DNA from 4 places in the Pseudoalteromonas sp. AWM4_233 genome. Region 2 is predicted to be linked to each of the others. Evidence: predicted binding sites of a transcription regulator. Region 2 holds the regulator's gene; each other region holds the start of a gene.
What was found. The regulator sigma-54, encoded in region 2, starts transcription at its own class of promoters, with help from an activator protein. The targets are predictions, from matches to a motif close to GTTGGCACGNNNNTNGNNT.

Region 1 (7,593 bases), 710 kb from region 2:
AATCACAATGGACCCATTTTTTAACCGCTGTTGCTAATTCATCAGGGTTAAACTTTGCAATAAAATCATCAGCGCCAACTTTTTCAATCATAGCCTGATTAAACACCCCACTTAGTGAAGTGTGTAAGATTACATGCAAAGGGGCTAATTTTGGATCTGCTTTAATTTCAGCAGTTAACGTATAGCCATCCATTTCAGGCATTTCTACATCTGAAATAAGCAGGCCTACACGCTCAGTTATGTCATTTTGACAATCAACTTCTGCAATCTCTTTTAGCCTAATTAAAGCTTCTTTACCATTTTTTGCTAATTCTGTTTGAACACCTAATGGCTCCAAAGCACGCTTGACTTGATTTCTTGCAACTGCAGAGTCATCTGCGATAAATACAATTCGCTCACCAAGGTCTTTTTGCATTTCACCATCAGACACTATTTCTTCGCTGACTTCAGTATTAACAGGGCATATTTCGTTGAGAATCTTTTCTACGTCTAGTATCTCGACTAGTTCGTTTTCAATTTCTGTAACTGCCGTTAAATAGGAGTACCTACCCGCACCATCTGGTGGCGGCATAATTTTTTCCCAGTTCATGTTAACGATTCTTTCAACCGCACCGACCAAAAAGCCCTGCACTGAACGGTTGTATTCAGCAATGATAATAAAACAGTCTTTAATGTTTTCGATGGGTGGACCACCCACAGCTAAAGACATGTCGATAACTGAAATAGTTTGACCACGAATATGGGCAACGCCGCGAATGTAAGAATTTGATTTCGGCATACTGGTGAGGGGCGGACACTGAAGCACTTCTCTAACTTTAAATACATTGATGCCAAATCTTTGACGACCTCTCAGTCGAAAAAGTAGCAACTCTAGGCGGTTTTGCCCAACCAACTGAGTACGCTGGTTTACAGAGTCTAAAACACCTGCCATTTCAATCTCCTACATAACGGTCATCTTGGCAATATCATACGCTTTAAAGGATACTAATCATAGAAGTACCTTGAAGGAATATGGTATTTCACGCAAAATATTTATACCTTGTTTATCAAGATAAGCATAGTCGAAACATCATGAGTTTGTTAAAAAAAACCAAATCATATGAGATTTTTTGTGCAATGGCTTGTTTTCTAGCCAGCTACATGAGCCAAGCACAAATTTATACGAACACCAACTTAGAAATGGGGGCTGAAAGGTTTATTACTCAACAAATTGAGCTAAACCCTGATATCAAAACAAACATTAAAGCATTACCATTAGATGCTCGGTTGTCTAAACGTGCGTGTGAGAGCCCTTTATCATACTCAACCAATGCCATACCGCCTTTTAACCGACAAGTTACTGTAAAAGTAAAATGTGGAGACATATCTGGCTGGACTCAATTTGTGCATGTAAGAATTGAAGAACTTCATCCTGTGATCGTTACGACTCAGGCCATTAACAAAGGAGAGCTAATTACCAGAGAATCTATCAGCATTGAATTTAAACCTAAACATTTTGTCAGGGCCAGTAATTTAGATACTGAACGATATCTACTTGGTAGTAGAAGTAAAAGAGTAATTAGAGCAGGTACCGCCATTGGACTCCATCATATCTGCATGGTTTGCAAAGGCGACAACGTCACTATTTATGCTAAAACTCGCACTTTGACGATAAAAACTACTGGCGTTGCACTCCAAGATGGGAACATTGGTGAGCAAATAAGAGTTAAAAATCAAAAGTCTGGAAAAACTATCTCAGCAAGAGTAAAAGATGTAGAATCTGTAGAGGTTAATATTTAATTTTTTTGCTAAAGTTATACACTAATAGGCCGATAGTAAGGCATGAGTAATTTTAGGGTCAATTATCATGGTTAATAATGTAAAAGGGCAACCTCAGTCCAACAGCACGCTTAATAATATTAAGCAACAAAAAGCTGAATTACAAAAATCGGATGCTAATCAAGCAGCTGTTGTAGCTAAAGCTCCCCAGAAGGCTGCAACTGATTCTGTAAGTTTAACGCCGCAAGCACAACAACTTAAGAGCTTGCAAGAAAAAGCACAGCAGCAACCAGCTTTTGACAGTAAAAAGGTTGAAGAGCTTAAAAAAGCGATAAGCGAAGGTAAGTATCAAGTCGATGCTGAAAAGCTTGCAAAGAATATTGCCGCATTCGAGTTTGATGTGTATGGATGATCAAATTAATCTTTGTCATCACAAGTTAGAAAATCAGATACAGCATCTAAACGCTTTGACCCAGCTCTTAGATGCTGAGCTAGAATGTCTTGCCAGCAAAAAGGGCGATGGCCTTAAAGACATCGCTCGTGAAAAACTTACTCTTCTCAATTCCATTCAAAAACTAGATAAAGAAATTTCAGGCTTTAACAAAGATATTTTTCAAATCGAACAAATTACACCTTTAACCAACGCAGTTAACTCTTTGCTTTTAAAGTGTAAGAAACAAAATGATGTTAACGCCCAAGCCGCCCATCAAGCTCAGCTTGCGGTACGAGAATTAAAAGACATAATTATCGGTGCGCCTACCTCCATCACATACGGACAAGATGGTGGGGTCGTCAGCGCGAACTCTGAGTTAGTTAAAAACCTCAAAGCCTAATTCTTAAAAAGTGAAATACCACTTACTTTATTAGTAGTAAATCACTCGCTTTACTTTTCTTGGTTTTATAGCACTAATGTATAATTCATGTACTTTTTTCATATCTAGCTCTAATTCTGTCGCGTATGTATCACCGACAGAGTAAGTTTTCACTATTTTAGCACCTTTAATTAAACCGCCGACTTTACTCGATAACCCATCTGTTTGCGCAATTGCCCCTTTTACAGTCATCGTTGATGTGAGCTTTTGACCGTGTACTTGCTCAGCTAGTTCTCTATATGCTTCTAATTTAGACACTTTAATTGCCATCAGCATCTTTTGCGCATCCGATTCACCTGGCTGATTGCTTAAAGGCGCATACCCTACAGCTCGTAAAACAGGATAGTAATCCGGCTCTTCGTAGGTATACTCTATATGTTTATCAAATACTGAACTACAGCCAGTAATTAGAATAGAACATGTTACCAATGATGAATAAAAAACGTTTTTCGCTTTCATAATAAACACACCAAATTAAAGTCTGCTAATTCAATGCATTTTTCACGCCAACAAAGCTGGTACGTCTATTGCTTTTGATCTTTTAAGCAAATCAGTTTGGAATAGAGATGATGAAACATATTCTGATAATTGTACTACTTGTATTCTGCGCTCATGTAAAAGCGGAATGGTTTGAGGTAGTCGGTTATGGCGGCATAGTTGATGGTGATACGTCTTCAGCAAGACAAATGGCTGTCAAAGATGCGATCACCCAAGCTTTGATATTCTCTGGGGCTACGGTGTCTAGCGTTCAAACAGTTGCCGATGGTGTTCTCGAGCAAGATGAATTAAAGATCAAAACCCATGGTCAGATACAACATGTGAACTTAATAAATGAACAACAACAAGGCGAACAATACTCTGTCACGCTACATCTAGATATTATTCCTCAGCAAGCACAGTGTCTTGAGTCAAAATTTAATAAACAGATTACTGTCACACAAAGCCAATTGACACACCCAGATCAAGCTAGGCTAGGTCAAATTTTTGACATACCCAAAGCCAGTTCACAGCGTTTATTTAATACTTTAAACGAACGAAATTTAGGCGTAAAAATGATCCCATATATTGATCGAAAACTAGATGTCAGGGCATTCTTTGCACAACAGTTTGAATATAACGCCAACTTAATTGACACGTTAAGTCGCAGTAGTAACAGTCAGTATGTGTTGCTGAGTCAAATAACAGATATTTCTCAAGGCAGAAAAATGAACAACGATTACGCATTTTGGGAAAGTGAAGCCTTTATGCGCAACTTTAAAATTGATTTTGCGCTATTTGATTCACAAACAAATGATCAAGTCTGGTCTCAGCATTACAGCACTCAGGGTATTTGGCCACATAAAAAAACTCAGATTGTGAATGTAAATAGTGAGGAGTTTTGGCGAACCGATTATGGTCAAAAGATTCAAACTATTTACAATAAGGTGAGTCAAGATTTGAACACCGCTGTAAGTTGTCTTAAGACAACAGGTAAAATATTAATGATCGACTCTGATAGAGTGGTGATTAACTTAGGACAAAGCCATGGGCTTGAAGCGGGGCAAGTACTTTCAATCCTTCACAGAAGCAATTTGACTGCGGCAAATGGTATGCAGTTTTCACATCATATTCAAACCATTGAACAAGTTGTAGTAGAGCAAGTGAATGCGCAAAGTGCCATCGCTAGAAACTTAAGTGACAGGCCTTTGAGTAATATTCAGCTTAATGACGTCATTAAGGTGGTTGTTAAAGAGCCTGAATCATTCACGTTAAAATAACTTCATATACCCACAATTCAAGCAATAAGATAAGGGTAATCTAGTTTTTAGATTGCCCTTATTTGTTTTACTTACTTTAATCTAAATGTGCATTATAGATAATAAGGGCATTCAACTATGAGGAAATTAATATGCTAGAAAATCGTGAAGGACAAACTGTACCCTCTGTATCATTTCCTGTGAGAATTGGTAATGATTGGCATACCGTCACAACAGAGCAACTTTTTAAAGGCAAGACAGTCGTAGTATTCTCCTTACCAGGCGCTTTTACTCCAACCTGTTCATCGACACACTTACCACGTTATAACGAGCTGGCAAATGCATTCAAACAAAATAGCGTTGATGACATAATTTGTTTATCAGTCAACGATACCTTTGTTATGAACGCCTGGGCGAAAGATCAAGAAGCTGACAACATCACCCTACTCCCTGATGGTAATGGAGAGTTCACGGACGGGATGGGCATGCTTGTCGATAAGGCTGACTTAGGCTTTGGTAAACGAAGCTGGCGTTACTCTATGCTGGTTAAAGATGGTGTTATTGAAAAAATGTTCATTGAGCCTGATGTACCTGGAGATCCTTTCGAAGTTTCGGATGCCGATACCATGCTTGATTACATCAACCCAGAGTGTGAAAAGCCTCAGCCTGTGAGCTTGTTTACCAAACCTGGATGTGGCTATTGTGAGAAAGCTAAAGCACACCTGATCAGTAAAGGCATCCAATTCGAAGAGATTGTATTAGGCCGTGACGCTAGCCTAACAAGTTTGAAAGCGATTTCAGGCCAAGAAACAGTGCCGCAAGCATTTATCTCTGGAAACTATATTGGTGACTCAGAAGCGATACTGTCGCATTTCTGATGACTAGTTCAAGCTGTTGATAATACTCTATTAAGCAAATTAAATTAAGCTAAAGATAACAAGGAAGTTATTTTGCTGCGATTAAATATAGAAGTTTAGGGTAGTAGTGATATGAATAATCAAAATGAGTGGCGGAGTGGACGGGACTCGAACCCGCGACCCCCGGCGTGACAGGCCGGTATTCTAACCAACTGAACTACCACTCCGCAGTGGTGGGTATTTATAGAGCCAGTTCTGGTGTGACTCTTAGATATCTAATGGCGGAGTGGACGGGACTCGAACCCGCGACCCCCGGCGTGACAGGCCGGTATTCTAACCAACTGAACTACCACTCCGCAGAGATATCTTATTTTTCATTTGCATTGGCGGAGTGGACGGGACTCGAACCCGCGACCCCCGGCGTGACAGGCCGGTATTCTAACCAACTGAACTACCACTCCACGAGCAAATAATTTCGATTAAAACGTTGGCGGAGTGGACGGGACTCGAACCCGCGACCCCCGGCGTGACAGGCCGGTATTCTAACCAACTGAACTACCACTCCACTGAGTTTTAATCTTTCCCTAATTGGCGGAGTGGACGGGACTCGAACCCGCGACCCCCGGCGTGACAGGCCGGTATTCTAACCAACTGAACTACCACTCCACACTTAGGAAAGGGTGCCTAAAGGCATTTTGTAAGATTGGCGGAGTGGACGGGACTCGAACCCGCGACCCCCGGCGTGACAGGCCGGTATTCTAACCAACTGAACTACCACTCCAGCGCGACTTACAAATTTTAGAATAATTGGCGGAGTGGACGGGACTCGAACCCGCGACCCCCGGCGTGACAGGCCGGTATTCTAACCAACTGAACTACCACTCCGCTTCATTCTTGTTGTCAGGTTGCTCCCTGACAGCGGCGTGAATAATACGAATCGACCTGTTTAGAGTCAACTGTTTTTTTTAAAAAAACTGTCTTTTTTAGTCTCCATCCATAGAAAGGTTCAAAATATCACCTGATTTGTTATTTTTTGAACCATTCGTATCATTTGCGTTATCTTTGTCGCCACCCTGTTCTGTTGTCGACTGCTTTTTCTTGAATGACGGTAATTTAATTTTCAGCTTAATTGGCTTCTTCTGAACAAAGATTCTGATCACCAACCAACCAATTAACATCACAAAAATATTTCCAACTGCGATAATGCCTATTAAAGCGCCGGTACTCAATGATGGTTCAGGCTCTGGGGGAGGCAATTTAGCAAGTAAAGGGTTTATTTTGGGCGCTTGTAACTCAGGCACCTTCTCAATTGGCCTTTCAATCTCAAAGTTATACATAGGTAACTTGGCCATAAACTCCCGACCATTGATATTTTCACCGAAAACAGAAAACTCGATTTGATAGCGACCCCAATCGTAATTACTCACTTCTAATTTGCGGTAAAGACGTGCTTCTGGGTTAATCGTAAAAATTTGCTCTTCCCCATTTGGATAAAAGATCTTGCCTTGAAAAATAACTGTTTCAGGTTTAATGATATTTTGATCTAACTTAATCAACAGTTCATGACTGGCTGTAGCATTACTGGCGAGCGTCAAATCAAACTCAAAGGGGGGCTCTGCAATAACGATAGGCGCTTGTACCACCCTTCGTTTCAGAATGGGCGTTTCAATATAGAACTCTGGTTGCCACTCACCGGCAGGAAAAACAAGTTTAAATTCTCCGGTAAAAATACCGTCCATCGGTCTTTCATCAAATTCGCGACCATCATCTTTGAATTCGGTCACACTTTGTGTGCCAGCCCCAAAATTGTCATATTGATCATTGTTAGTACTCACGAACTCGACGATTAGGCTGACCACATCTCGAAAATAGCCGACATCGATAGGCTTATCATCGTTCGTTACTTGACCTGTCACTTTGAGAGTTTCTCCCCTAAACATCAGCTTAGGTAATGGCTCTACCGCCAGCTCAATGTCACCTAACACCATAATTCGGCTATCGGGTTGCACTCTACCTATTACCTGCCAAGGACCTGGCGTTGGGTTTTCTATGGTAATAAGGTCATAGCTTGCTTCATCGTACCACTCTAGCATTTCATCTTTCATAGCATGATGCGCGTAATATTTACTGCCATCAGGCTTAACTAAGATAACCGCTGGGGAGCCTGGCTTTCGAAAGAAAAGCAGTGTAATTTTTTCGACTTTATGATCAATACGGAAGCGGTTATCTAATAGCGGCACTTCATTTACTTTGCGATTATTCTTCAACAACGTAATCGACGGGGTTGTTGTGAGTGCAATACATTCATGAACAAACAATAAGAGCAGCACTAACAATAATCGCTTCATATAAAATTTACCTTAATTTTGT
Region 2 (7,593 bases):
ATATTCAAGTAGATATAACTCAGCGCGCCATGCGCTCAGATCTACCCGTAGAAATTGTGGGTCCTCACTTAAATATAAAAGGGCAAGGCCTCAATGCCGACCTCAATACTGAAATTATTGAGCTCATTAACCATACGCGAACCATTTACTATGACCAATAAACTACTTCTTTCACTGCTACTACTCGGCTTTTCTAACTTTGCTTTGGCTGAAACAGCACCTATGTCACAAGTATCAATTAAAGCAGGTAAGCAGCAAGCACAATTAAAGACAAACATTGGTATCTTTGAAGAAAATGTTGAAATCATTCATGGCAACCGTGAAATTTATGCCGATAGATTAGAAGTACATCAGCGTGAAGAGCTCGGTGAAAACAAGCAGCTTTTAGTCGCAACAGGCAAACCAGCTCGTTTTATCGAAAAGCAACCGGATGGCACAGTATTAAGCGCCAGCGCAGAAGAAGTTAGGTATGACGTTGCCAATAGACTACTTACCATCAAAGGCAAAGCTGAAATAAGCCTGGGAGGTCAAAGTACAAAAGCTGAAGCGATTATTTATGACATCGAGAAGCAACTGATCAGTGCTGAGCGAAACGAACAAAATCAGCAACGTGTACACACGGTATTGATACCAGAGAAAAAAGCATCAAAGTCTAACCCTGAACAAGGTCAATGAGCATGAGTGTGTTAACTGCCACAGCCCTAGCAAAAAGCTACAAAGGCCGCCAAGTCGTAAAAAATGTCAGCCTAAGCGTGGAAGCCGGAAGCATTGTTGGTCTTCTCGGTCCTAATGGCGCAGGTAAAACCACCAGTTTTTACATGATCGTTGGTCTTGTGCCTAGCGATAAAGGCAAAGTCACCATAGATGATGAAGATATCACTTTGCTACCTATGCACAGTAGAGCACGCATGGGCATTGGTTATCTGCCTCAAGAGTCTTCAATCTTCAGAAAGTTGACTGTTTATCAAAACTTAATGGCTATTTTAGAGACCCGTAAAGACCTCAATAAAGTACAAAGAGAGCAAACTTTAGACGACTTACTGGATGAGTTTAATATTCAACATATTCGGGACAGTCAGGGCATGGCTTTATCAGGTGGTGAGCGTCGCCGAGTTGAAATTGCTCGCGCTTTAGCCGCAAACCCTAAATTTATTCTTTTAGATGAGCCTTTTGCTGGCGTTGATCCGATTTCGGTGTTAGATATAAAGAAAATTGTTGAGCATTTAAAAAACCGCGGCATTGGTGTCCTCATTACAGATCACAATGTAAGAGAAACCCTTGATGTTTGTGAGAAAGCTTATATTGTTTCACATGGTGAATTAATCGCGTCAGGTACGCCTGAGTCAGTTTTAGCTGATCAAACCGTAAGAGACGTCTACCTAGGTGAACAATTCCGTCTATAGTTAAAGCAAGACATAATCCAAATAACAAAAAGGATTGTTAGAAATACATGAGGCAATCGCTACAGCTGCGCATGGGGCAGCAACTAACCATGACACCACAATTGCAACAAGCAATTCGCTTGCTGCAATTGAGCACACTTGATCTACAGCAAGAGATCCAAGAAGCGCTGGATAGCAACCCTTTACTCGAAGTAGATGAGTCGGAATTAGAGCCAAGTACTGATGGCAATGATTCAGACAAAGCGACCAAAGACACTGACTCTAGCGAGCAACTCTCTAACTCTACTGATGATGGTCACGGTGATGAACCGACCAGCGATTACGAACTCGATAGCGATGCAGCACTGAGTAAAGACACTGTCAGTGACGATCTCGCGATGGATGTGACATGGGACGAGTACATGAGTGCAGCACCGAGCACCAGTAGCGGCCCTATGCCTGAAGACGAAACGGTTTATCAGGGTGAGACCACTGAAACATTACACGAATATTTAATGTGGCAATTAGAACTCACGCCATTCAGCCCAACCGATAAAGCCATTGCCGTTGCCATTGTTGAAGCCGTTGATGATGCAGGCTTACTTACTGTTAGTACCGAAGAACTCCTAGAAAGTATTAATGAAGGCAATGACGAAGAGTTAATTGAACTCGATGAAGTAGAAGCTGTATTAAAGCGTATTCAACTCTTTGACCCTGTAGGTATTGCCGCTCGCTCATTACAAGAATGCTTATGTATTCAACTCAATCAGTTTGATGCAGACACGCCTTTCATAGCTGAAACAAAAATGGTGTTAAGCGAGCATATTGATTTGCTGGCCAGCCGTGATTACCGCACTATCATGAAAAAGACCAAGCTCAAAGAGCCTGAGTTAAAAGAAGTGATGACACTCATTCACAGCCTTAATCCTAAACCTGCCGCCAGCATTATTCGTGAAGAATCTGAGTATGTTATTCCTGATGTGTCGGTGAAAAAAGTAAAAGGCCGCTGGGTTGTTGAGCTAAACCCTGAATGTATGCCTAAAATTAGGGTTAATGATCATTATGCGGCAATGTCACGCTCAGTAAAATCAAGCACTGACAGCCAATTCATTCGCTCTCACCTACAAGAAGCAAAATGGTTTATTAAGAGCTTAGAAAGCCGTAATGACACTTTAATGAAAGTTACCAATTGCATTGTGCAACAACAACAGGCATTCTTTGAACATGGACCTGAGGCAATGAAGCCTATGGTTTTGAATGATGTTGCTGAGATGGTCGAGATGCACGAGTCTACCATTTCTCGTGTCACCACTCAGAAGTACATGCATACACCCCGTGGCATTTTTGAGTTGAAGTACTTCTTCTCAAGTCACGTAAGCACTGAAAACGGAGGTGAATGCTCATCGACTGCGATTAGAGCATTGATCAAAAAGCTAATTGCTGCAGAAAATACAGCTAAGCCATTGAGCGACAGCAAAATTGCAGATATATTGGCAGAACAGGGAATCAAAGTGGCACGTCGTACAATTGCGAAATACCGCGAGTCACTCTCTATTCCACCGTCAAATCAGCGTAAGAGCTTGATTTAAGACGTAAACCAAGAGAAGGAAAATGCTTATGCAACTAAATTTAACTGGTCGTCACGTAGAAATTACAGATTCATTAAGAGACTATGTAAACACGAAGTTTGCAAAGCTAGAAAGGCATTTTGATCACATTAATAACGTTCACGTGATCTTAGATGTTGAGAAGCTGGTACAAAAAGCCGAAGCTACCGTTCATTTAAATGGCGGTGAAATTTTCGCTTCAGATGAACACTCTGATATGTACGCAGCCATTGATAAACTCGTTGATAAACTCGATCGCCAAGTTATCAAACACAAAGAGAAATTAACTCGACACTAACCATGAAACTTAGCTCGATTATCAACAAGGACTGCAGTAAAGCTGCGGTCCTTTTTAATAGCAAAAAACGTGCGCTAGAGTACATCAGTGAATTAGCGAGCCAACACCTTCCAGAGCATAACGCCCACGAAATATTAGATGCATTCCTAACGCGGGAAAAACTAGGCAGCACAGGCATAGGCAAAGGTATTGCTATTCCTCATGGCCGCCTTACAGGCATTGATACTATTTTTGCCATTTTAGTGACTAATCAAAACGGTATTGATTTTGACGCAATAGATAACCGACCAGTCGATATTCTCTTGGCAATGCTTGTACCTGAAGGTAATAATGCAGAACATCTAAAGACCTTAGCTGCAATTGCTGATAAACTAAACAACAAAGAGTTTTGCAAGCAACTTCGTCACGCAAAAGACGATGAGGCACTCTATCAACTTATTGCACTTCAAGATTAATTAACAGAGAGGAATCCATGGAACTGATCATCATTAGTGGTCGCTCAGGGTCGGGCAAATCCGTTGCCTTAAGGGTATTGGAAGACCTAGGTTATTATTGTGTTGATAACATTCCAGTTAATCTCCTTCCTTCTTTGGTTAGAAGTGTTTCTGATAACTATGACAAAATAGCCGTCAGTATCGATGTTCGTAACCTGCCAAAAGAGCAACAAGAATTTAATGATATTCTTGAATACTTACCAGGCTTTGCAAATCCCACGCTGTTCTATTTAGATAGTGATGACCAAGCACTGATCAAACGCTTTTCAGAAACACGCCGATTGCATCCGCTTTCTTTAAATAACCTGCCGCTTGATTTAGCAATTAAAGAAGAAAAGAAATTACTCGATGTGTTAATCACACGCGCAGATGTGCTGCTCGATACGACAGATTTAAGTGTACACCAGCTAGCTGAAACCATTCGAGAGCAGATCCTTGGCAAAAAAGATAAGCAACTTATCATTACTTTCTTATCTTTTGGTTTTAAACATGGGATCCCTAAACAAGCCGATTATGTATTTGATGCGCGCTTTTTACCAAACCCGCATTGGGAGCCTGAACTAAAACCACTGACAGGTTTAGATCAACCAGTTAAAGATTATCTGGCAAGCCACAGCATAGTGCAAAAGTTCACGTGGCAGATCCAAACCTTTGTCCAGACTTGGTTACCTCATCTAGAGCGCAATAATCGCAGCTATTTAACCATTGCAATTGGTTGTACTGGCGGACAACACCGCTCTGTTTACCTAGCACAAACCATTGGTGAAAGCTTTGCTAAAACTCATAACAATGTGCAAATACGTCACCGCGAACAAGACGTAGACTAAAGTATGGTTAAGGCAGAAGATACTTTTCTAATCCAAAACAAGTGTGGTCTGCATGCACGCGCAGCCACAGTACTTGCACAATTAGCCCAACAGTTTGATGCGCAGATCACCCTTTACCAAGATGACAAAGAAGCTCCTGGTGATAGTGTACTCGCTTTGCTCATGCTTGAAAGCAGTCATGGTAAGCAGCTTCGAGTGTGCTGTGAAGGTCCAGATGCCCAGCCTGCACTCACAGCCATTGGCGAGTTAATTGCACAAAAATTTCATGAAGATGAGTAACCAAGCACTTGGTAACTCTGCAAAAATTACGTTAAACTTAAGGCACTCTTTTAGGCGCCCACAGTAACTGCCTAAACCTTTATTCTCGGTGCACACCACCTAATAAATGGATTGCCTATGCCAGAAGCCTTAGAACAAGACTATACGTTGCAACAATTACAACAAGTAACGCACGCAATAAACAATGGTCAGTTTGTTCAGGTTAGGCGTATTCTGGCTGAAACTCCCCCCTGCGACACCGCATTACTACTTGAATCTTCCCCGCACAAAGTGCGTACACAGCTATGGCAATTAGTTGACCCTGATATTCAAGGTGATGTACTCGAAGAGCTATCTGAAGACGTTCGTATTGGTATTATCAACCAAATGGATCCAGAGCTCATTGCAGCCGCAACTGAGGATATGGATGACGATGACTTAGGTGAAGTACTAAGAAGCTTACCTGATGACGTCTATCAAGACGTTGTCGGCGCAATGGACGCACAAGATAGGGCAAGGGCAACCCAAGCGCTTTCTTATCAAGAGCGCTCTGCGGGTGCATTAATGAGCACAGATACGGTCACCATTAGACCTGATGTGACGCTCGACGTGGTACTGCGTTATTTACGCCTACGAGGCGAGTTACCCGATGGCACCGACGATTTATATGTCGTCGATAAAGAAAACCAGTTTATCGGGGCGCTGCCTGTCGCAACCCTTTTAACGAACTCACCCGATAAAGTGGTTGCAGAACTCATGGATGATGAGAAAGAAACTATTCCCGTTTCAATGGATGAAAGTGACGTGGCGCAACTCTTCGAACGTCATAACTGGATTTCAGCAGCGGTTGTTGATGATAACTTACAACTGCTTGGTCGAATCACCATTGATGACATCGTAGACGTTATTCGTGAAGACGCTGAACACAGCTTGTTAAGCATGGCGGGTCTAGATGATGAAGAAGATACCTTCGCACCGGTTTTGAAAAGTAGCCAGCGCCGCTCTATCTGGCTTGGCATTAACCTTTTAACGGCTTTGCTTGCCGCCTTTGTCGCCAGCTTTTTCGAAAGTACACTAGATATACTCCCTATTTTAGCGGTACTTAATGGCATTGTACCTAGTATGGGTGGGGTGGCTGGTAGCCAAACCCTAACTTTAGTTATTCGTGGTATTGCCCTTGGCCATATCAACAACACCAACCAGAAGTTCTTGCTTGGTAAAGAGCTCGCCATCGGGGCACTAAATGGTGTGCTTTGGTCTCTGTTAATCGCAGGTGTTGTCGCCATATGGCAGTGGGATTTCGTACTCGGTGGCGTGATCGCCTTTGCTATGTTCATGAACTTACTTGCAGCCGGTATAGCCGGTGCCAGTATCCCCATCATCTTAAAGCGTATGAACATAGATCCAGCCCTTGCGGGCAGTGTGGTTCTTACCACAGTCACAGATATTGTGGGTATCTTTGCCTTCTTAGGCACAGCGACCTGGTTCTTAGTTTAGACCCCTCCAAACACAAAAAAGCCCGCTCAATATCGCGGGCTTTTACTTTAATTAAGGCCTATTCCCCTGCGACCTGCATTGACTCAATTAATATCGACCCTGTTTGTACACTACCACGCGCTTCAATATCTCCACCAATGGCCTGCACATTCATGAACATGTCTTTTAGATTGCCAGCAATGGTGATTTCGCTCACCGGATATTGGATCTCGCCCTGCTCAACCCAAAAACCAGCTGCGCCTCGAGAGTAATCTCCTGTTACTGTATTCACACCTTGGCCCATTAATTCTGTCACTAACAACCCTGTGCCCATTTCCTTAAGAACAGCCTTTAGGTCATCGTGCGTCTGCTGCACTAACCAATTATGGATACCGCCAGCATGGCCTGTGGCTGTCATACCCATTTTTCTTGCCGCATAACTCGCGAGTAAGTAAGTTTGCAACTCGCCACCATGAATGATTTCACGATCCAGCGTTTTTACCCCTTCACTATCAAATGGGCTAGACGCTAATCCTTTCAATAAATGAGGGCGCTCTGACACATTTACTTTGTCACTAAAAATTTGCTTACCCAAAGAGTCTAACAAGAAGCTCGACTTACGATATAACGCACCACCACCGATTGCTGAAACCAAATGCCCAAACAAGCTATTCGCAATATCCGCTCGAAACACCACAGGCGTCTTCATGGTGGCAATTTTTCTACTGTTCAAACGAGCAATGGTTGACTCAGCGGCTTCAAGGCCGACCGATTGTGCCGATTTTAAACCAGATTGATCACGACTGAGAGTATAAGCATGATCGCGCTGCATTTGCTCGCCATCTTGACCAATCACCATAGTGCTTAAGCTATGACGTGTTCTCGGGAAGCCCGCTAAAAAACCATGAGTATTACCATAAACTCGTAAGCCTTCATGACTAGAGAAGCTCGCACCATCTGAGTTAACAATACGCTCATCAAACTCTAATGCCGCTTTTTCAGCTTCAATACACAGCTCAACACCCTGCTCTGGCGTTACTTCCCAAGGGTGATATAAGTCTAAATCTGGCGGAGACATCTCAAGCAGCGCTTTATCAGCGACACCATTACATGGGTCATCCGAAGTAAACTTCGCAATATCAATGGCTTTTTCAACCACAGAGCGAAGCGCCTTAGGGCTCAGGTCAGCGGTTGATGCAGAACCTTTATGATTGCCCACATATACACTGATCCCAAGACCACCATCTTGGT
Region 3 (7,593 bases), 720 kb from region 2:
TCAGGAATGAGTGCTCAAAATATTCGATTGAATACCACTGCGAGTAATATTTCAAATGCCAATAGCATCAGTTCTAGCCAAGATAAAGTTTATCGAGCGCGACACCCTGTATTTGCAGCTGAACTGACCAAAGCGTCTGAGGCACATGATCCAAGCCAGCTAAATGCATCGGTAGGAGTGAAAGTGCTAGGCATAGTAGAGAGTGATAAGCCATTACAGGTTGAGTACAACCCTAATCACCCTAGTGCTGACAAAGACGGGTACATCTATAAGCCAAATGTGAATGTAGTAGAAGAAATGGCAAACATGATCTCTGCTTCACGTTCGTACCAAACCAATGTCCAAGTTGCTGACGCAGCCAAGCAAATGCTCAGCAAAACTTTATTACTTGGTCAGCGCTAGTGGGAGTATAGCCGATGAGTAACGATATTAATGCCGCATCTTCATATATGGATTCGTTACGTTGGTCTGAGCAAAATAAAACAACGCAGAGCGATAAGAAAAACGATGCATTGACGCAAGAAGACTTCTTTTCGCTACTTACTCAGCAACTGTCTTATCAAGACCCGAGTAAACCTGCTGATAATGACCAAATGATTTCGCAGATGACGAACTTTACGATGGCCGAAGGTATTTCTGGTTTAAATGAAAAATTCGACTTGTTGTCAGCTTCAATGACCTCAAACTCGGCATTACAGGCATCTACGTTAGTCGGTAAAAAAGCGCTATTAGAATCGGATTCAATAGACTTTGGTGATGACCAATTAGCAAAAGGCTCAATTATAGCCCAAAGTCCTGTAGAGAAATTAACGGTCAGTATATTTGATGACAAAGGTCAACTAGTTCGTCAGATAGATATGGGAGCTCAAAAAGCTGGTGCGATCCGCTTTGAGTGGGATGGTAAAAACGGTGACGGAGAAACCATGCCAGCAGGTAATTACAAAATTAAGGCTGAGGGTAGCTTAAATGGCGAATATACAAGTTTACCCATGGCCACTTTTAAAAACATTGACAGTGTTAACGTAAACGGTGCTAACGGCATCATTGTTAATACGAGCTCTGGCGCAGTGAAATTATCAGACGTCGCAGAGATAGCATAGAATTTAAGTACTTAAGTAAATTTAAGTGAAAGAGGTGAAAACATGAGTTTCAATATTGCATTAACAGGATTAGCTGCGGCACAAAAAGACTTAGATGTCACAGCAAACAACATTGCTAACGTTAACACGACAGGTTTCAAAGAGTCTCGTGCAGAATTTGCAGATGTATATGCATCTTCAGTATTTAGTTCAGGCAAAACTAAAAACGGTGATGGTGCTCAAACGACTATGGTTGCTCAGCAGTTTCACCAAGGCTCGCTTAAATTTACCCAAAATTCGTTAGATTTAGCGATTACGGGTGAAGGCTACTTTGCAATGAGTGAAGATATTGCTTCACAAGATTATACCTATACGCGTGCAGGTGCGTTTAAGCTTAATAAAGATAACTTCGTAACCGATGCCGCAGGTAATTACTTACAAGGCTTTCCGGTTGACCCTGGTACGGGTAATACAACATCACTGAGCCTGAGTACTGCTTCTCCAATTCAAATTCCTGACGCATCTGGTTCGCCTCGTCACACGTCAAACATTTATAGTTCAATGAATTTAGATTCACGTGCTGGTGCACCATCAACTACAACGTTCGATCCAGGCGATAGTACAAGTTATAACTCATCAACATCAACGACCATTTATGATTCGTTAGGTGAGCCACATGTTGTACAGTTTTTCTTTGTGAAACAAGATCCAGCTGTTGCTAATAACTCTTGGCAAGTATTCGCAACAATGGATGAGATCCCCATTGATATCAATGGTAATGAAACTGCAACTGGTGCACATACACCAATTGATACCTTGCAATTCACTGCTGCAGGTCTGCCAGATGTAACTGCACCAGAAACAACTTTTCCTGATATCAATATTTTATCGACAGGTACTACTGGTCTGTCGCAACGATTAACGAATGGTGCACAGTTTCCAAATAACATCACAGTAAATTGGAGTGATGAAGGTAATACCGCAAATAAATTACCTACACAGTATGCAAGCCGTTTTGAGGTTAAAGCGTTAGAGCAAGATGGTGCAACAGTTGGTCGTTTAGCAGGTATTGATATTGGTGCTGACGGTAAAGTTGTTGCGTCTTATTCAAATGGTGATACTGCTTTCCTTGGCCAAGTTGCCATGGTTCGTTTCTCAAACTCACAAGGTTTATCTCAGGTAGGTGGTACAGCTTGGAAGAAAAGTTTAACCTCAGGTGAGCCAATCGCAGGTGAACCTGGTTCAGGTACATTGGGTACAATTAACTCTTCTGCTTTAGAGCAATCGAACGTTAACCTTACAAACGAGCTCGTAGATTTGATTAGTGCTCAACGTAACTTCCAGGCTAACTCTCGTGCCTTAGAAGTTAACTCGACGCTACAACAGAACATTCTACAGATCCGATAATCACTTAAACCCTCTTTCATCAAGGCCGCAACAGCGGCCTTTTTTTCTTTTTTAAACGTCAAAATTAGGTTGGCACTTTTATTGCTTTAATAGGTTTAAGATTAATTTTTAGGCCAATGTAATGGATAAAATGCTGTATATCGCAATGTCGGGCGCCAAACAAAGTTTGCGCGGTGTGGCATTAAAAGCGAATAACCTAGCCAATGCCAATACCACAGGCTTTAAAGCTGACTTTGCTCAAGCGCGTTCAATGCAAGCGTTTGGAGAAGGTTTACCAACACGGGTGTTTGCGATGCAAGAGCGCCCAGGCACCAATATGACTATGGGTGCAGTTGTTGAAACAGGCAGAGACCTAGACATAGCGGTAGACCAAAAATCTTGGATCAGTGTGCTTGATGCTTCTGGTGAAGAAGCATATACCAAAGTTGGTACATTAAATATTAAGACAGATGGCGCATTAGTAACAAGCCATGGCCGTCAAGTAATTGGCGAAGGTGGTCCAATAATTTTACCTGTACCGGTTGATAAAGTGGTGTTTAGTGACGATGGCTCAATTCAAGTTCGTCCTCAAGGTGCACCAGCTAACTTTTTAGAAGTAGTTGATAGGCTGAAAATTATCGAGGCTGATAATAGTAAACTGCAAAAAGGCAATGATGGCTTGTTCCGCCCCAAAGAAGAGGCATTAGAAGATGGCTTTTGTGGTTTTTGTGACATATCTCCAACAGCTCGAGTCATGAGTGGCATGTTAGAGATGTCTAATGTCAATCCTGTACATGAAATGACAGACATGATTAACCATCAACGTCAATTCGAAATGCAAATGAAGTTAATGAAAAAAGCAGAAGAGATGGATGAAAAGCATGTCACTCTTCTTCGTATAGTATGATGAGTGAGGTATAAGTTATGAACCCAGCATTATGGATCAGTAAAACAGGCCTAGACGCCCAGCAAACTGACATTTCGGTTATCTCGAATAACCTCGCCAACGCCAGTACCGTTGGTTACAAAAAGAGCCGCGCGATTTTTGAAGATCTGCTTTATCAAAATATCAATCAGCCAGGTGGTCGTTCTTCACAAGATACTGAACTGCCGTCAGGTTTGATGTTAGGTGCAGGCGCAAAAGTAGTTGCTAACCAAAAGAACTTTTCTCAAGGTAATATGCAAAGCACTGAAAATTCACTGGACTGGATGATTCAGGGTCCTGGCTTCTTCGAAATTCAAATGCCAGATGGCACAGTGGCTTATTCTCGAAATGGCCAATTCACAACAGATGAGAACGGTAGAATAGTGACTTCGGGCGCAGGTTTTCCTGTTCAACCAGAAATGAACGTACCTGATGATGCGAAATCTATTAGTATTTCGCAAGATGGAGAAGTGTCAGTAACGATTGCAGGACAAGCAGAAAATGTCGTCATTGGTCAGTTAGTGATTAGTGACTTTATTAATCCATCTGGTTTAGAGCCAATCGGACAAAACCTTTACACAGAAACAGCAGTCAGTGGTGCGCCTGTTCAGGGCAACCCAAGTGTTGATGGTTTAGGCTCTATTGTGCAAGGTGCACTGGAAACATCAAACGTTAACGTAACAGAAGAGTTGGTGAACCTTATTGAAACTCAGCGTGTTTATGAAATGAACTCAAAAGTTATCTCAAAAGTAGATGAGATGCTGAGTTACATTAATCAGCAACTATAACTCTGGAGACTACTATGCGTATTGTAAGTTTTATTATTTTAGGCTCATTGTTTCTAACTGGGTGTGTGTCTACACAAAACAAAAACGTCGTAAAAGACGATCCTTACTATGCGCCTATTTATCCAGAGCAACAAGCTGAGCAAATTGTCGCAACTGGCTCTCTTTTTAACCCAAATTTATCAAACGATTTATATGGTGATAAAAAGGCACTCCGTGTTGGCGATATTTTGACAGTTGTACTTAGAGAAACAACGTCTGCAACAAAAGCCGCTAATACAACAACAGGGAAGTCAACTGCAGCATCGTTAGATCCAGTAGTAGGGCTTGGTGGAGCAAACGTAAATATTGGCACTCAAAGTCTTCAGTTCGGAATGAACTCCAGTAACTCTTTTTCAGGCGACAGCCAAGCAAACCAATCAAATAGTCTATTTGGTAATATTTCGGTGAACGTGATGCGCGTACTGCCGAATGGCAATTTGGTTGTTCGTGGTGAAAAGTGGTTAACACTTAATACGGGTGAAGAGTTTATGCGAATAGAGGGCATTATCCGTGCTGCGGATGTTAAGTCAGATAATACGGTAGAGTCGAACCGAATTGCTAATGCGCGAATTCAATATTCAGGTAAAGGTGACGGCCAAGAAGCGCAAAGTGCGGGTTGGTTAGCTAAGTTTTTCTTAAGTACCTTAATGCCATTCTAAGGAACCATGATGAAAATGTTCAAAATAATGACTGCGGTTTTGCTTTTAATTATGAGCCAAGTAGCACAAGCAGAACGGATCAAAGATGTCAGCATGGTCGAAGGTGTTCGTTCCAACCAGTTAGTGGGTTACGGCCTAGTAGTGGGTTTACCTGGTACAGGTGAACAATCTCGTTTTACAGAGCAAAGCTTTAAGGCCATGCTGAGTGGTTTTGGTATCACATTACCAGCTAACTTAAAGCCAAAAATTAAAAATGTGGCGGCAGTGGCCGTGCATGCAGAGTTGCCTCCATTTGTAAAACCCGGTCAGAATATTGATATTACAGTATCTTCAATAGGCAGCGCGGGTAGCTTAAGAGGAGGGACTTTACTGCAAACATTCCTAAAAGGTGTTGATGGTAATGTGTATGCCATTGCACAAGGCAGTTTAATCGTGGGTGGTTTAGGCGCTGAAGGGTTAGACGGAAGTAGAGTTGTTATTAATACTCCTACAGTTGGCCGAGTTCCAAATGGTGCGACGGTTGAACGAGCCGTTGCAAGCCCTTTTACACAAGGTGATTTTATTACTTTTAATCTTAACCGTCCTGATTTTACAACAGCTAAACGTTTGGCTGACACCATTAATGATTTGGTCGGTCCTAATAGTGCAAAGCCAATGGATGCTGCGTCTGTTCGTGTAATTGCGCCTCGTGACCCTTCACAGCGCGTTTCTTATTTATCGACACTTGAGAATTTAGAGTTTAAACCGGCAGACACCTCAGCCAAAATTATTGTTAATTCGCGTACAGGCACGATTGTAATTGGTAAAAATGTCAAATTACAACCAGCTGCGATTACCCATGGTGGCCTCACAGTGACGATTTCTGAAGATCAAATGGTGTCTCAGCCACAACCTTTAGCAAATGGCGAAACGGTTGTTACTCGTCAAAGCATCGTCGATGTGAATCAAGACGACTCAAGAGCCTTTGTATTTAATCCGGGTGTAAGCCTTGATGACTTGGTCAGAGCGATTAATGAAGTAGGCGCTGCGCCAGGGGATTTAATGGCGATCCTTGAAGCGTTAAAAGAGGCTGGTGCTATTAATGGTCAATTAGTCGTCATTTAGTGTTTTATTTATAATCAAATAGTTAGCCTCGCAATTGCGGGGTTTTTTTTGGCTCGATTATTGCTTTGTTAGTGTATGACTAATTTAGTGTAATTGATGAGTATGAATACCAATCCGTTAGAAAAACAAAACTTCTTTGATTTAGGTGACCTAAATGCACTTAGACAAGATGCGTTGAAAAGCGGTGGCGATCAACAAGCATCGAATGAAGCACTAAAAAAAGCAGCAGAGCAGTTTGAATCTATTTTTACGCAAATGCTGATGAAAAGTATGCGTAAAGCCAATGAAGCGATGGAAGATAAAAACAGCCCATTTAATTCAAGTGGTGTGAAGTTCTTTCAAGAGATGCATGATCAACAGCTTTCTTTAGAGTTATCAAAAAAAGGTAGTCTTGGTTTAGCTGATCTTATTGTTAAACAGCTTTCACCTAATGTTGATGGATATAAACCGTCATCCGTACTTCGTAATGATGCACAGTTACCGATGCAAAAGACAACAACTGAGCAGCTCCCAGAGTTTATTCGTCGTCAACCTGAAGTAACGCCAGAGGTTGCTAAAGCAGAAAAAGCAGATGAACAAACTCGCTTTGACTCTCCAGAATCATTTATCAGTGAAATGTGGGAACACGCAAAAACAGCAGCACAGAAAATTGGTTTGAACCCAGCAGTCATGATTGCGCAAGCAGCGCTCGAAACAGGCTGGGGTAAGCATGTTATTGCAAAGCAAGATGGTAGCAGTAGCCTTAACTTATTCAACATCAAAGCGGATAGATCTTGGCAGGGTGAACATGCCAAAAAAATGACATTAGAGTTTGAGAAAGGTTTGCCTGTGAAAAAACAAGCCAATTTTAGAGCTTATGAATCAATTAAAGACAGCATTAATGATTATGTCGATTTTCTTCAAAGTAATCCACGTTACAGCCAGGCATTGAATAACACAGATAAACCTGAGCAGTACCTAGATGAACTTCAGCAGGCCGGCTATGCCACAGATCCAAACTATGCAGAAAAAATAAAGAATGTCTTACAGCGAGGAGAATTTAAACAGATGTTAACGTCGCTAGTACGTCAAGGAGTTAACTAAGATGTCTTTCAATTTAATGAATATTGGTAGTGCGGGGATCAGAGCGAATTCTGAATTACTTCAAACGACCAGTAAGAACATCTCTAACTTAAATACTAAGGGCTATATTCGCGAAAGAACCGAACATAGCACTATGGTGGGTAACCAAGTTGGCCGTGGCGAAACTGTTCGTTTAATTAATGAGTTTGCTCAAAAGCAATTGAATCGTGATATTTCCAATAAAACTTATTACGAACAATTTGTGACTGAGTCATCTCGCGTAGATACTTTGTTTGGTGAAGAGTCTAATAGTTTAAATAACAGCATTAACTCTTTATTCAATAACCTGCAAGAAGCAATGAATTTACCTTCTTCAACGGTCACTCGTTCACTGTTCTTAACGGATGCCCAAAACTTAGTCGATCAGATGGACCGCCTTTCGGGGATTGTTTTTGATCAGAACAATATTGTGAATGAACAGCTCAGTATTATGGCTGATGAAGCCAATAACCTAATCCAAAAGATCAGTGATTTAAATGACAAAGTGGTTG
Region 4 (7,593 bases), 2.5 Mb from region 2:
CAATACAAGAAGCGGATGTACTACCAGATAATAGTCATTATTTAATTGTTGAAAAAGGAAGTTTATCTAAGTTATCACTTCCTTTTTTGAGCTCAATGGCAGGACTTAGGCGCATCTATGTGAATCAAGCAGAGCCTAAAGTAAACGACGTAGACTTGGCAGACATATCTTTGCGCTATCAAGAAGGAGCATTTATTCAATCGTGCTTATCAGATATATTTTTCAAACCTCAAGAAGTGGCAGTTTTACCAGAGTCTCTTGAACATGAAGCTAAAAATCCTAAACCTCAAAGCGGTTATCAAGGTGCATTATGTTATGTGGTCGATGACAATGACATAAACTTAGACATCGCTAAAAATTTATTACAGCAATTGGGCGTCAGTATTGTCGTCAGTCAAACGGCAAAAGATATTTGTGATGCGGTCGATAACCTAAGGCCAGATATTATTTTTATGGATATCCATATGCCTGAAATTGATGGCTTCCAAGCAGCGAAGCAACTCCATGATTGCCAGTATTTAAATGAGATCCCCATTATTGCCCTGACAGCAAATGCAGAAATCTCTTCTCAACAAGAATATTTGCATTCTTCGATGCAGGGATATATTAATAAACCTGTAACCATTGAAGAGTTAGAGAAAATATTGGTTAAGCATGTAAAGCCACAACGTAAGTTTTTTGACGAAGCCTTTGCGCTTCAGCAAATGATGGGTGAAGCCACATTATTAGATAATATGATGGTAAAATTTCTTGAGATGTGCGAGAAATATATAACGCAACTAAAATCAAGTTTAGAGACTAAAGAAATGATTTTATTAGCGCATAGTATTAAAGGGGCATCAGCTGGGTTAGGATTTGAACAATTAGCAGAAGCAGCGAAGCAGTTAGAAGCAGAGTTAAAACAACAACAAAAAATAGTAAATCCTAAGTTAGTCTTTGAGCTTGAAACGCAATTATTAAAAGTACAAGCGTTTCTGAAAAATAGAGCAAGTGGGTGTTAAATGGCAAAAATTGCGCATATTTTAATTGTAGATGACGACCCGCTTAATCGTGTCGTATTAGAGAACACCTTGTCAGATGAGTACAGTATCTCACTGTGTGCAAGCGGTGAAGAAGCGGTCAGTTTTCTAGAATCAAATACGGTAGATTTAATTATTTCAGACATTCGTATGCCAGGTATGAGTGGGTATGACTTGCTTGAAAAGCTAAAAGAAAAACAGAGCACTTATTCTATCCCATTTATTATTATCTCTGCGAGTAACAGCTACAACGATGAAGCTAAAGGGCTTGAAATGGGCGCGATGGACTACATCACAAAGCCGTTTAGTCCAGTCATTGTAAAAGCGAGGGTGAAGAATCACTTAGCGATTAAGCAAAAGAATGATTTGCTCGAAAAATTGGCTGCGATTGACGGTCTAACAGAGATCCCCAATCGTCGATTATTAGACGAAACCTTAGCGAGTTATTGGCAGGATTGTTCACAAAGCCATGAGCCCTTTTCGTTATTCTTAGTTGATATAGATTATTTTAAAGAATTTAATGATACCTATGGTTATGCAGCGGGTGACGAGTGTTTAATAAAAGTCGCACAAGCTTTGAACGAAAGCAGCCGTAAACATAATGGTTTCGTTGCTCGATATGATGGAGTGCGATTTGCAGGGCTACAAAAGGGTAAAAATAAAGAGCAAATCTCACTGTTTGCAAAACATATGCATGATGTTATTGATGCGTTGAAAATCCCTCATAAAAGCTCGCCAATTTGCGCTCATGTCAGTATTAGTATTGGCATAGTACACATAGATAAGGATTTTAATGGCAGTGATCAAGATGTTTTAAAGATTGCTGATGACGCGCTTGTGAAGTCACATATGCAACAAGAAAGGGTCACAATATTAAGCCGTTAGAAGAGTTTAACGGCTTAATGAAATGCTTATAGAATTTGTAGTAGAGCTGATTGACCAAAACCAATTAGCTTTTCATCCTTAAACACCAGTGGCGTGCACTCGTCTTTTGTTACTTTGCCATCAGAATGTTTGCTGTTTGTTGCAATGTAAATCACTTTGAAAACGCCTTCATCTTTTTTCACTAACTCTGTAAAGTCAGGAGTTGGCAATTGACCCAGTACTTGGTTGTAGTCGGCACCTAAGTCTAGGCTCGCTATAGTTTTACGGTTTTCTTCTTGCTGATATTGCCAGCGATTACCATTATGATTTGACGCCCAGCCTGGCTCAACGCCATCATCAGAAACAGCCACAATACAGCCTGAAAGTAATGGTGCACTTAGCGCAGCAACAAGTAATAATTTTTTCATTGTAGATTTCCTTAAAAAATTCGTTTCAGATAATTTGTTTTTATTAGAGCAATATTGTTGCCAACTTTAAAAGTCTTTATTTTACAATTGTCTGTTGTTTTTTATACAGATTTTGAAGTGTTGACCCTTCTAAATTTTAGGGTTATTCACCAAATTTTAGCGAATTACACAACAACATTACTGGCTCTGCCATTGTTAAAGTTAACAATATTATTTGCGATTTCTTTCACTAGTCGTTCAATAGACTCTTTTGCCGCCCAAGCTGTATGTGGGGTCAGTATTAAATTGTGACCTTGATAATTGGCAAGGGGATTGTTTGCTTGTGCAGGTTCAACAGATAATACATCAAAGCCCGCTCCTGCAATTCGGTTATTTGTCAGAATTTCAACTAAAGCCGCTTCATCAATTATACCGCCTCTGGCGGTATTGATCACAAAGCTGGTAGGTTTAAGCAAACCTAAGGTCTCCCTATTGAATAAATTTCGGGTTTCATCATTAAGCGGGCAATGAATAGATAACACATCGGCCATCTTTAACGCCTCGTTGAATGCTATTCGGCCAGGGCGAATATCAGTAGCGTTTGGTCTTTCAGCAATAATGACCTGTGCGCCAAATGCGTCGGCAACTTTGCCAACAGCTTGTCCTAAGCTACCATGGCCAAAAATCACAAAGTTTTTACCCGACAATTCAGTGATCGGATAATCAAGGCGACAAAACATATTACTTTGTTGCCAAAGACCATTCGCACAATCTTGCTGGTAGCGGTGAATATTAGTCATTAAGTTGCCAAGTAGAGTAAAAGTATGTTGCACGACTGATGGGGTTGAATAACCCGCGACGTTACAAACACGAATGCCCAATTCTTTAGCCGCATCAAGATCAATGTTATTCGTGCCAGTCGCAGCAACACAAATGAGTTTTAGATGAGGTAATTCAGCTAAGGTTGTAGCATCTAGCACCACTTTATTAGATATTACAATGCCTGCATCTTTGCAGTGAGTAAGTACCTGCTCTTTATTTGTGTGCTGATATGTGGCCAATTCACCAAGAGCTGACAAAGGTGTTAGATCAGTATTGGCGAGTGTGGCGGCATCGAGTAAGGCAATCTTCATAAATTTAATCTGCTCTGTTGACCTTGGAGTTTACTCAAAGGTTTATAATGTGCTTAATAAGTCGGGAGTGTAAGATGAAAATAGGCGAATTAGCAAAGCGTTTAGATATTAGTACGGATACTTTAAGGTATTATGAAAAGCATGGCCTACTGAGTTTTAGTGAACGCAGTGAGTCAGGTTATCGTATTTATAGTCCTAAACATGAAAAACAAATGCAGTTTATTTTAAGAGCAAAAGCAGTCGGGTTCAGCCTTAAAGAAATTCAAGAATTGTTAGCAATTAAGGTAGAAAAGCAACAACATAGCTGTGGTGAAGTGAAACAACTTACTTTGCAAAAAAGACAAATTGTTCGTGATAAGATAGCTGAATTACAACGTTTCGAAAAATCTCTATCATTGTTGGCAGATGCCTGTTGTGGCGGCCCTGAGCTTGCGACCGGCTGTTCAATTTTAACCACCTTGGAGGCAGCAGATGACATTGTTATCTAATTTCTGGTCTTTATTTTTAGTTTCAGCCCCTTGGTTAATGTTGGGGTTATTACTGGCAGGCCTTTTAAATATCTTCATACCTAAAAACTTTTTACAAAAGCACTTAGGTAAAGAAGGTGTGTGGACGACCATTAAAGCAGCCTTAATTGGTGCGCCAATGCCATTGTGTTCATGTGGTGTTATTCCTGCCGCAGTAGGACTTAGAAGGGCTGGTGGCTCAAAAAGTGCCACCACGGCGTTTTTAGTGTCTACACCAGAAACTGGTGTAGATTCAGTATCAGTGTCTTATGTGTTACTTGGGCCATTTATGGCTATTATTAGGCCAATAGCCGCGGTATCGAGCGCGATAGTGGCAGGTTTATTAGTAGGGAAAGAAAAAGAGTCTGAAACAAAGAACTTAGATAAAGAGACTCAAACAGCTGCAATTACAGGTACAAGCTGTTGTGCTCCTAAGTTAGAGGGTGTCGAGAATGGCACTGATAAGCAGACAAGTTGCAGTAGTAAAAAAGCAGAAATAGTAACAAAGCCAAAAGCATCATGCTGCTCAATGTCATCTGATGAAGTGATACTAAAGAAAGAAGAGAAACCCGCAACAACAAACTGTTGTGGTTCGAAGAAACTAGAAGAGCAATCAAGCTGTAGTAGTAAAAAAGCAGAAACAGTAACTGGTACAAAAACTGCTTGTTGCGCAACGTCATCTGAGCCTGTCATCGTAAATAACAGCGAAGCGTTTCTTGAAAAAACGACAAGCTGTTGTCATACAGCGCACCCAGCAAAACCTGCGAACAGCGGATCATCGTGTTGCGACAGCAAAAAAGAAGACCATCAAGCAACGTCTTTCTTCTTCAAGTTAAAGCAAGCTGTGTATTTTAGTTGTAATAAGCTACTCAGTGACACCATGGGGTGGCTGATGATCGGGCTGTTTTTCGCCGCGCTAGTGCAAACATATGTACCGACCTCATTCTTGAGTCAGTGGGGTGATGGCATATTGGCAATGGTCGTGGTGATTTTGGTGAGTATACCTATGTACATTTGTGCAACGGCTTCTACGCCAATTGCTGCAGGCTTATTGATGGCTGGTGTATCACCAGGTGCCGTATTGGTGTTTATGTTGGCAGGACCCGCAACCAACATTGCTACTTTGGGTGTGGTTGCAACTGAGCTTGGTAAACGTGCCGTGAGCGCCTACTTAACAGGTGTGATTGGTGTGGCGATTGCTTTTGGTTTTTTAACCGATTATTTAGTCGAGCAGTTTGGCTTTGAAGTTAATCCAGGTCATGCCATGGAACATGAGCTAATGCCGAGTTGGTTAACCCAAGGTTTGGGGATTATATTGTTGATTTTAATGTTGCGATTAGTTTTGATATCGTTAAAACAGCGAATGAAATGATAGGCTTATCTGGTCGGAGTTGATAACCTTAGCATCCGACTGATTAGCAAGATAAAATACGACGTTTTTTTTACCCAGTAACAATGAGTAGTTTTGTGGATAAATACGCAGATATAAGACCTTACAATGATGAAGAAGTCCCAGCCGCGCTGTCTCGTCTTCTAGAAGACAATGACTTTATTGATGTAATTGCTAAGCATAATGCGCCGAGTTGGTTAAATAAATGGCCTTTCATTGCAAGACCTTTAGTGCGTAGTCAGCTACGAAAGAAGTGGGGCAATATCGCAACCGTTGAGCAAGTTCAACAAGAAGTCGCGGGTTACCTAGAACTGTTAATCAAGCGTACCACCAGTAAAGTAACTTTCTCTGGCTTAGAAAAGCTTGATAAGTCAACGCCGTATTTATTTATCTCAAACCACCGTGATATTGCTTTAGATCCAGCCATCATGAACTGGGGTTTACATTCTCATAATATGCAAACTGTGCGTATTGCGATTGGTGATAACTTACTTCAAGTACCGTATATCAACGAGCTCATGCGCTTGAACAAGAGTTTTATCGTTAAGCGCTCAGTGAAAGCCCCAAAAGAAATGCTTAAAGCATTGAGCCAGCTTTCTGCTTACATCTACGACTCTTTAGATACGGGTAATTCAATTTGGATTGCACAAAAAGAAGGCCGAGCGAAAGATGGTGTAGATCAAACTGATCCGGCGCTTTTAAAAATGCTGCAACTGCAAGGTCGTCGTTTGAAGCTGTCTTTTGAAGACTATGTAAAGCAGTTAAAAATCGTTCCTGTGTCGATCTCTTATCAATACGAGCCATGTGCCGTTGCTAAGGCCAAAGAGCTGGTACACAAAAAAGCCCATGGCGAGTATGTAAAAGCTGAAGGTGAAGACATAGAAAGTATCATTGAAGGTATGCGTTCAGATAAAGGCCATGTGCATGTTTCGTTTGGTACGCCAATTACAGAAGAATGTGATACACCGGAAGCCCTGGCAGCAAGTATTGATAAACAAATTATCAGCCAGTATTACTTACACTCAACAAATTACATTGCAGGTGGTCAAGAAGAAACGGTGTCAGCAGAACTTAAGAGTGAGTTTCAAACTCGACTTGAGACTATTCCAAGCGAATTACACCAACAGATTTTGGCTATGTACGCAGAGCCTTTAAAGCGCAAAGGCGAATTTGTCTAAACGTTATTTGATTGAAGGAAGGGAGCTTTTGAGCTCCCTTTTTTATTACATGCTTAAAGCTCGAGCTCTGATTTTTCAATTTATATTGTTGACAACAGAGGGTTAAAAAATCTAAAAATAGATTAAATACTATACATTTTTAACTTTTGTTGATGGAACAAATCGAGATTTTTGAGATCCCCAGTCCATGTAAGGGGATCTGCCAGGTCAATAATCGTGGCTACTGTAAAGGTTGTTATCGCAGTAGAGAGGAGCGTTTTGCTTGGAATACATTGACCGATCAACAAAAAAGAAAAGTGATAGCCTTGTGCCAGCAACGCTATAAACGCTATCTAGCCAGTAAGAAAAAATCATCAGATGATCAAAGCGAGCAGCAAACTCCGTTTGATTTCTAACTTCCTTTTTGTTTATAAATTATGCTTACTCTTTAATTCGCGCATTTTACCTGATTGTTTAAACTGTAGCAGCGTTGCTGATAGTGCAGGTACTAGGTGTTGATGCTTCTTATGGAGGTAGTGGTATACATACTGTGAGTCTAGGGTTGTGAGCTTGATGCCAGAGTTTTGCAGTTTTTGCATATAAGGGTCTAAATAAAAACCGATGACAAGTGCTGCAGACACTTGTTTTTGCATCAATAAATTCAATAGTGTCGAAACACTTTTCACTTTATAAAGCTGACCCGTATATGGGTTAGACTCAAGATACTTGGCTGCTGCAGGATAAGTCGAATGGATAACCAATGAAGGCATATCAGACAAAGTACAGTCGTCACAAAAGCTGATTAAATTGAGTTTAAAATCTAATAATGGTGTATCAAGACGTAATAGATTCTGATAGGTGTTACTTAAGCCTGATATTTTAGCTAATTGTCCGTCTAACACCCCTTCATTAGCGGCTACAAGCGCACTGTCTCGGTTAAAGTCTATTAGCTCAACTTCAATCCCTATTTCTTTATAGGCGAGTGATATCAGCTCCACAACATATCTTGATTGCGCAGTATCAGCAGGGCGATTAAAAGTAAGTTTATTTGTACTAGCTTGAATAAATGATGAAAAGAGTAACAGCAAAAATATACTTCTTTGTACCAAAAACAAAT

Region 1: ACXAC4_RS04130 (flagellar assembly protein T N-terminal domain-containing protein) is a predicted target of sigma-54. The motif match lies at 3,145-3,163, and genes of this name have one in related genera.
Region 3: ACXAC4_RS04185 (flagellar basal body rod protein FlgF) is a predicted target of sigma-54. The motif match lies at 2,555-2,573, and genes of this name have one in related genera.
Region 4: ACXAC4_RS12175 (DUF3192 domain-containing protein) is a predicted target of sigma-54. The motif match lies at 2,358-2,376, and genes of this name have one in related genera.

The regions. Positions count from the first base shown of each region.
Region 1 covers NZ_JBSWSZ010000001.1:937,258-944,850, reverse strand. Annotated here, with positions in the region: gene ACXAC4_RS04155 (chemotaxis protein CheV) at 1-931, opposite strand, end outside; gene flgA (flagellar basal body P-ring formation chaperone FlgA) at 1,072-1,779, shown strand; gene flgM (flagellar biosynthesis anti-sigma factor FlgM) at 1,847-2,170, shown strand; gene flgN (flagellar export chaperone FlgN) at 2,163-2,591, shown strand; gene ACXAC4_RS04135 (LPP20 family lipoprotein) at 2,622-3,089, opposite strand; gene ACXAC4_RS04130 (flagellar assembly protein T N-terminal domain-containing protein) at 3,197-4,387, shown strand; gene ACXAC4_RS04125 (glutathione peroxidase) at 4,519-5,244, shown strand; tRNA gene ACXAC4_RS04120 (tRNA-Asp) at 5,374-5,450, opposite strand; tRNA gene ACXAC4_RS04115 (tRNA-Asp) at 5,503-5,579, opposite strand; tRNA gene ACXAC4_RS04110 (tRNA-Asp) at 5,608-5,684, opposite strand; tRNA gene ACXAC4_RS04105 (tRNA-Asp) at 5,712-5,788, opposite strand; tRNA gene ACXAC4_RS04100 (tRNA-Asp) at 5,813-5,889, opposite strand; tRNA gene ACXAC4_RS04095 (tRNA-Asp) at 5,928-6,004, opposite strand; tRNA gene ACXAC4_RS04090 (tRNA-Asp) at 6,032-6,108, opposite strand; gene ACXAC4_RS04085 (TIGR03503 family protein) at 6,207-7,571, opposite strand; gene dnaQ (DNA polymerase III subunit epsilon) at 7,584-7,593, opposite strand, start outside.
Region 2 covers NZ_JBSWSZ010000001.1:225,456-233,048, reverse strand. Annotated here, with positions in the region: gene lptC (LPS export ABC transporter periplasmic protein LptC) at 1-161, shown strand, start outside; gene lptA (lipopolysaccharide transport periplasmic protein LptA) at 151-675, shown strand; gene lptB (LPS export ABC transporter ATP-binding protein) at 678-1,403, shown strand; gene ACXAC4_RS01100 (RNA polymerase factor sigma-54) at 1,451-2,971, shown strand; gene hpf (ribosome hibernation promoting factor) at 3,000-3,287, shown strand; gene ptsN (PTS IIA-like nitrogen regulatory protein PtsN) at 3,290-3,742, shown strand; gene rapZ (RNase adapter RapZ) at 3,760-4,608, shown strand; gene ACXAC4_RS01080 (HPr family phosphocarrier protein) at 4,612-4,887, shown strand; gene mgtE (magnesium transporter) at 5,005-6,363, shown strand; gene pmbA (metalloprotease PmbA) at 6,422-7,593, opposite strand, start outside.
Region 3 covers NZ_JBSWSZ010000001.1:946,315-953,907, forward strand. Annotated here, with positions in the region: gene flgC (flagellar basal body rod protein FlgC) at 1-402, shown strand, start outside; gene ACXAC4_RS04175 (flagellar hook assembly protein FlgD) at 417-1,100, shown strand; gene flgE (flagellar hook protein FlgE) at 1,143-2,486, shown strand; gene ACXAC4_RS04185 (flagellar basal body rod protein FlgF) at 2,608-3,372, shown strand; gene flgG (flagellar basal-body rod protein FlgG) at 3,390-4,178, shown strand; gene flgH (flagellar basal body L-ring protein FlgH) at 4,193-4,876, shown strand; gene ACXAC4_RS04200 (flagellar basal body P-ring protein FlgI) at 4,886-5,980, shown strand; gene flgJ (flagellar assembly peptidoglycan hydrolase FlgJ) at 6,083-7,063, shown strand; gene flgK (flagellar hook-associated protein FlgK) at 7,065-7,593, shown strand, end outside.
Region 4 covers NZ_JBSWSZ010000001.1:2,719,490-2,727,082, reverse strand. Annotated here, with positions in the region: gene ACXAC4_RS12185 (PAS domain-containing hybrid sensor histidine kinase/response regulator) at 1-1,001, shown strand, start outside; gene ACXAC4_RS12180 (GGDEF domain-containing response regulator) at 1,002-1,904, shown strand; gene ACXAC4_RS12175 (DUF3192 domain-containing protein) at 1,931-2,311, opposite strand; gene ACXAC4_RS12170 (D-2-hydroxyacid dehydrogenase) at 2,476-3,423, opposite strand; gene zntR (Zn(2+)-responsive transcriptional regulator) at 3,498-3,911, shown strand; gene ACXAC4_RS12160 (SO_0444 family Cu/Zn efflux transporter) at 3,895-5,301, shown strand; gene ACXAC4_RS12155 (lysophospholipid acyltransferase family protein) at 5,397-6,497, shown strand; gene ACXAC4_RS12150 (DUF1289 domain-containing protein) at 6,650-6,892, shown strand; gene ACXAC4_RS12145 (substrate-binding periplasmic protein) at 6,905-7,591, opposite strand.